2 regions of the Levilactobacillus muriae genome follow, and region 2 is predicted to be linked to the other one. Evidence: predicted binding sites of a transcription regulator. Region 2 holds the regulator's gene; the other holds the start of a gene.
What was found. The regulator LexA, encoded in region 2, represses DNA repair genes until DNA is damaged. The targets are predictions, from matches to a motif close to CNAACANNTGTTNG.
Positions count from the first base shown of each region.

Region 1: a site for LexA is predicted at 1,856-1,869, ahead of ACKTSF_RS13010 (ATP-dependent DNA helicase). Genes of this name have one in related genera too.

Region 1 covers NZ_BAAFRU010000026.1:16,487-19,915, forward strand. Annotated here, with positions in the region: gene ACKTSF_RS12995 (LacI family DNA-binding transcriptional regulator) at 1-957, shown strand, start outside; gene ACKTSF_RS13000 (hypothetical protein) at 1,237-1,440, opposite strand; gene ACKTSF_RS13005 (PTS sugar transporter) at 1,506-1,772, opposite strand; gene ACKTSF_RS13010 (ATP-dependent DNA helicase) at 1,923-3,429, shown strand, end outside.
Region 2 covers NZ_BAAFRU010000002.1:173,811-177,239, reverse strand. Annotated here, with positions in the region: gene ACKTSF_RS01975 (ABC transporter ATP-binding protein) at 1-267, opposite strand, end outside; gene ACKTSF_RS01970 (YneF family protein) at 401-628, opposite strand; gene ACKTSF_RS01965 (DUF896 domain-containing protein) at 727-978, opposite strand; gene lexA (transcriptional repressor LexA) at 1,454-2,083, shown strand; gene ACKTSF_RS01955 (nucleoside 2-deoxyribosyltransferase) at 2,303-2,743, opposite strand; gene ACKTSF_RS01950 (hypothetical protein) at 2,962-3,429, shown strand, end outside.

The DNA of each region.
Region 1 (3,429 bases), on a different contig from region 2:
CGAGATATTGCCCAATTATCAGGTTATTCAATTTCAACTGTATCACGCGTCATCAATCATCAAAATTACGTCTCGGACGAGACCCGTGTTGCGATTCAAAAAGTCATCAATCAACTGGATTACGTTCCCAATGCCGTTGCCCGTGACCTCAGTCGTGGCAAGACTTTCAACGTTGGGGTAGTCCTGCCGAACTCTGATCATCCCTATTTCACGCAACTCGTTCACGGTATCATGCGTGCCGCCTTCGCTACCAATTATCGTGTCGTCCTGCTACCCTCCAAATATAATGTAACTCTAGAACTCCAATACCTACAGGACTTGCGGCAAAGGGCTTATGATGCGCTCATCTTTACATCGCATGGCTTACCCTTGACTGCACTCAACCGGTATCGTCAGTATGGGACCATTGTTGTCTGCGAGAATCCGCATGACTGTCCCATTCCCGCAGCTTATGCAGAACGTTTAACGACCTATCAAGCAGCATTTAATTTATTAAAACAACGAGGATTTCATCAAATCGGACTACTCGCTAGCCGACCGGTTGCGGTAAGTGCCACTTGCCAAGCTATGGTTACCAGTTATCAGTCCATCTTCCATCAAGCCCCCGAACCTGAACTAATGCGTACCGATGTGACAACACCAGCTGACGCCCACCGATCTGGTGAGTATTATATCGCGCATCATCTTAAACCCGATGCCATTCTGACTAATGGCGATGATAACGCTGTTGGTTTGTTGCGTGCCTATCACGAACACAACCAGCAACCACCCTATCTCATTGGCCAGGAGCATCAGCTATCTGGCGAAGTATTACGGCTACCAACCATAGATCATCATTTCAATGAGGTTGGGGCCAAGGCATTCGATTTGGCAGTCACTGGCCAGCAGGGAAAAATTGCGATTGCCTCTCACCTTATCGTTCCGTCTGAAGTAGAATCAAATAAGGACCTGGGATAAGCTTTCCCAGATCCTTTATCATTAATTTTATATAGCCGAAACGTGGGACAGCAGACAGCTAGCTGCGCTTAACCCCATAAGAAGAATAATCCAAACCCGGGATTTTTCTCCTTATGGGGTTAATGCTCACGGGTTGCTTTCTAACCCTATATAGCCGAAACGTGCGCCAAGGAGCAGACAGCTGCGCTTAACCCCAATAAGCAAATAATCCAAACCCGGAATTTTTTGCTTATTGACGTTAATGCTCACTGTCTAACCGCTCCTTGGCGCACTCTTTTACTATTTCCAATCCCACAAATCGGCCTTCATATTAGTCCCAATAATCTGTGTTAATAAATCAATGAACTGATCCGGCATGTACTTGGTCGTGTCCAGTTCCGTTGGCTGGTCGTTTACCTTGGTGATAATTAATCCTTTATGTGCCAAATGTAATCCGTACTTGGGGGAAATTTCACATAGTCGTGCTATCTGTTCTTCGCTCACCGCTAAGTCTCCTTGAGTTTCTGTTTAACCTGAGCTTAGCGAATCTGTTAGCCGTCGTCAAGCGACTAGTAACAATACTTATCAGCTGCCAATTGTTGGTGAATTGCACCGGCCAGTAGCGCTTCATCCGGGCCCTCCGCAACTATCTGAACATAATGGCCCGCGTAGCCTGTCAGCTCGGCAACTTCTTCGTGTTGACTTGGATCGATCTCAAGATCGCGGACCTTAATTTTGGCTTTACCATCATGCTTCTGGCAAATTTTCTGTAACGCTGGGGCTTCATCAACGGTTGGCATCTCTTCAAATAATGGAAATCCAATTGTCTTCATCATGATCACCTCTTCCTTCTATTGTAAGCGATTACATATTGAAAGCCAAGACTTTTCACATTATTTCACAAAGTAAAACTAGTCCACGAACACGCGTTCAAAGTCAGCTAAAAGTATGGTATGCTTATTGCCAGAAATGGAGGCAATAAGCGCATGTCAATTAAACTGGGGGTTCGTGAATTAGTTGAATTTACCTTGCGAACCGGGGATCTAGGGAGCACCAGCAATAGTCAGAACACAGCGCTCCTGGGTGCGCGCATCCACCGTCGCCTGCAAAAACAGCGCGGAGAGAATTATCAAAAAGAATACTATCTCGATCTGAATTTAACTTTAAACGGCGTCGACTACCTGCTTCACGGCCGCGCGGATGGCGTCACGTTGACCGACGATGGTGCCAGTATCGAAGAGATTAAAACGTCTGAGACTGTCTTTGACCAACTCAGCAAGAACACCCTGACGCTTTACTGGGGCCAGGTCAAGCTCTACGCCTACCTACTGATGCAAAAAGAAACTGACCTCGATGAAGTCACGTTAACCCTTACTTATTTCCAGACCAACACGGAGACAACGACCCAGACGGACCAAGTGATCAGTCGTCAAGCCGCCAAAGAATTTTTTGATAAGGTTATTGCCGAGTACATCACCTGGCTGAAGTTTCGCTCAGATCTACGTGAACGCCGCGACCCAACCATCCAGCAGCTCACGTTTCCCTTCGGCCATTACCGTCCAGGCCAACGCGAGCTCGCCGTCGCCGTCTACAAGACAATTCTCACCAATAAGCGGCTCTTTGCCGAATCCCCGACCGGAACTGGGAAGACGATTTCCACCCTATTTCCGACGATCAAAGCCATCGGTGAGGGCATTATCCAACGCATCTTCTACCTAACCGCCAAACAGAGCACCCGAACCGTGGCTGAGGAGGCCGTCAGCCTCATGGCAAGTCAGGGCCTCAAGCTCAAAAGTATCACGCTCACGGCCAAGGAGAAGATTCAATTCCCGGAAGAAGCCGACCTGCAGCCTGATGAGAACCCCTATATGTTGGGCTATTACGACCGGTTAAAACCAGCTCTTCTCGATCTTATCGACCACAATGACCAGCTCACACGACCCGTCATTGAAGACTATGCCCGCAAACACATGCTCGATCCGTTTGAATTTCAACTGGACGCGAGTCTCCTTTGTGATATCGTCATTGGCGATTACAACTACCTCTTCGACCCTCAAGTCCACCTCCAACGCTTCTTTACCGCCGAGGATCCAGACAATTTCTTCCTAATTGACGAAGCCCACAACCTGGTCAACCGTTCCCGGGAAATGTATTCCGCGGAACTTACCAGTCGACCGCTAGACCGCCTGGTTGAGCAGAGCCGCGACCTCAAGCAAGCCACACCAAAGTTACGACGCCGACTGCAGGATCTGCGGGCGACCTTCGACGACATCGTGGCGCCGCTGCTTCAAGACGGCCAGACCGACAGCACCTTTCTCACACCACCAGAAGACTTCAACCACGACTTGTCTCGCCTGGTTGAAGCTATCCACGATTGGCTGGTCGACCAACCGCAGACGCCCTTCACGCAGAGCATCCTCGACTACTACTTCGCTGCCATTAGTTATCAGCGAATCGGCGACTATTACGACGACACCTACCGCATGCGCCTGA
Region 2 (3,429 bases):
TTCCAGGTGAGCAGCGCCCCCCCAGATGGCATTGCGCCACATATAGCGTGTGGCATACTGACCCAACGCTGCCAGGGTAACCAAGCCCAAGTCGATGGCCAAGAGTCGCCCAGTCATAGTCTGCCCGTGAATGCCGTCAACCATGTTCCCAATGATTCGTGGCGGAATAATAGCAATGATGGCCGTTAAGATCAATCCAACGACGCCGACCAGGTACGTACGCCACTCTAGACGGAAATACCAGGCCAATTTACGAAAAATACTCACGAACATCCCTCCTTAAAATTAAAATATGATTAAATTGTAACAGACTTTCTAATTTTACAGAAATTAAATAAAAAAGCAAACAAAAAAACTCGCCCCCATGGAAACTGGAAGCGAGTCGTCAGTAAAACCAGATCTACTTTTTGTCGTGTGATTGTTGTTGCATCGCATTCATCATTTGATGTAACTTTCGTTGAGATGGTTTTTGTCCCATTTGCAACATCATAGCACGCAGTTGATCTTCGTTAATTGGCGGATTGTCTTTCAGATAGTTTTCCATGTACTTACGAGCACCGAAGAAGCCTCCAGCAGCACAGCCAAGGCCGACGACGATGACGATAATGATCCAGATCCAAGTTGACAAGGTATTCCCCTCCTTTATAAAGTCATTCAGTTTACAATTTTACACAAACTTAACGCAAAATAAAAGAGCGAATCCATTAAAAAGACTCGCCCTCGCAATTAATTGTCCCGTAAACCCTTCTCACGTTGGATATCACGGACCTTCTCCGGCGTAACTTCCTTACCACTTTTATCGTAAACCTGCATCATTTCGACCTGGCTCTTAAAGCTGGCCCGAAATAATTTCAGGTACTTCTTTCGTAAGGTTGCCCGTTCCGTCGTTTCGGCAGGGGTGAGGCCTTCACTTGTTTTGGCTTTGTGAGCCAGTTCGTTGATGCGAACTAATAAGGTGTCCATCGTTTCTTCAGCCATGAATAATCCTCCTTTACCTTTAATTTTGAATTTGGGTGATTACGCATCCGCGATTTTAGACCGAACGATTGCTTAATTCCCACGTCACATTCCAACTGAAACTTCGGCGCACACGACCGCCGCCATTTCAAGACAAGCCCTATCATATCAGGGTTAATTTCAAATTTCAATTATCGGGACATAATCCGTGAAAATTTAGGATTTCATCACTTAGTCTAGAAGAGGAATTGACACAACACAAAATAATTAGTGCCCGCCAGCACCTCTGTTCGCTGTGAGGTTATCAGCAACTAATCAGGTCAAAACCCCAGGTTGACAACGTTTACGGCTCAACTATGGCGGCAAAACATTTTGCGCATGTTGCAGCAAACAGATTAATGACTTAATTTACCCGAACATCTGTTTGAAAACGCTGGAAACCTATGCTACACTATGGTTAAACTATACTACGAATGACGAACGAGGTGGCAGAAAAATGAGTAAAGCTTCTGAAAGTAAACAGTTAGCCGTCCTACGCTTCATTTGGGAACGGGTCAACGAAAAAGGGTATCCGCCGACTGTCCGTGAGATTGGCGAAGCCGTCTCTCTCTCCTCAACCTCTACAGTGCATGGCCACATCGCCCGCCTAGAAAAGAAGGGCCTGCTGACGAAGGACCCAACGAAACCACGAGCTTTGGAAGTCACGCCTGCCGGTTTAGAAGAATTGGGCGTCCACGAACAACAGACTCGGATTCCCGTATTGGGCACTGTTACAGCTGGGGAACCCATCCTAGCTGTTCAGGAAGCGACCGACTACTTCCCAGTTCCTCCAGAATTCGAACGGGATGACGATCAACTCTTCATGTTGACCATCCGGGGCGAAAGTATGATCAACATTGGTATCCTTAATGGTGACCAAGTCATCGTCCGGCGGCAGCAAAACGCTGACAATGGCGATATCGTGATCGCCATGACGGAAGAAAACGAGGCAACGTGCAAGCGTTTCTTCAAGGAAGCGGATCACTTCCGACTTCAACCGGAAAATGACACCATGGCACCAATCATTCTCAACAATGTCAGTATTTTAGGTAAGGTCGTTGGTCTGTTCCGCGATGACGTTCACTAAAAATTAGCTTGAAAAGAGTGGGACAGAAGGCGTTTATATGTTGAGCACTGACGTCATAAGGAGAAAATTCCGGGTTTGGACTATTCTCCTTATGGGGTTAAGCGCAGGAATCTGCCTTCTGCCCCACCTTTCAGCAGTATAGCTTTGGGCAGTCAAAAAACGAGCCTGGGATAAAACCCCAGACTCGTTTTTTGACTGCCCAAGTTAATTGTGCGCGTTTTAGATGACTTTACCGTGATAATGGCTTTCAGGTAACGTCGAGAAGTCGTAAGCAGCTAGGGCCTCGGCTTCCTGAACATAGGCGTGCAGTCCTTCCGCAATCATCAAGTTCAACGTTGTATCCTTTTCGTGAAGGATGACAACTGGCTTCTTACTGTGAAAGGCATAGCCAATTTCGAAAACCGTCCCAGAATCCACCTGATCATCAACAAAGTCAACCATGCCGACCACGACATCTGCTTGGTCGATCTGGGTCACGTCCATCTGGAACGTTTGTGTTGCCCATTCAGGTGTACCTAGTGTCAATCCAGGAATTTCACTCTTTCGAGGGCTGAAAAAGTTTGTAACACGGGGGTTAGCGGTTAAGGCGCGTTCCACCCGTTCAATCCGCGAAATCTGCTCATCATCAAAGAATGGTCCTGCTAAATAAACGTTCGTCACACTAATCTCCTCATTTCTGTCTTATGTAATTTATATTATACCGGAAATGCTAACTTTTGGCGACACTATTTTAATTAATATTCGGTTATAAATCGTTGTGGGTCCCTAATTTAATAAATTCATTAATATTATTCGAGTTTAACGGTTTCAGGTAACCCCTTTCACGATATAATTATTTCATGCTATACTGAAAGCAACAGAAATTGGGGGGATTCAACATGATTCTTGGATTTGCCATTATGGGCGGTCTAATTACAATAATTGCGGCGTTTTCACTCGCCACAGCAATTCAACACGGCGACTCAAAGATTGGCTCGATCATTCTAATGACGCTGGCCCTGTTGGGAACTGTCTTCGCCATTTGGAAGCTGCCCTATTGGTCCCAGGACAACGCGCCGGCGAGTCAGACCGCTAAGCAGAGTCAGATCAGTTCGCAGTCCGGGCAGGCCTTTTCCGCCAGTTCAAGTGGTGTGACCCAGGCTGACAACGAGCAGAGCGTCAAGCAGCAATTGGCCAAGGCTCTAACAAAGTTGGGGGACGTCACCTTTGACAAGTCTAGCAAGACCTACACACTGACAGTCACCAACAGTGATTTGAAACAAACTATCTCGGCTTTGAATAAGAAACCAAGCTTGGCCAAACAAGCCAAGTGGCCACGTTTTGTCACAAATTTCACGAAGACTAGT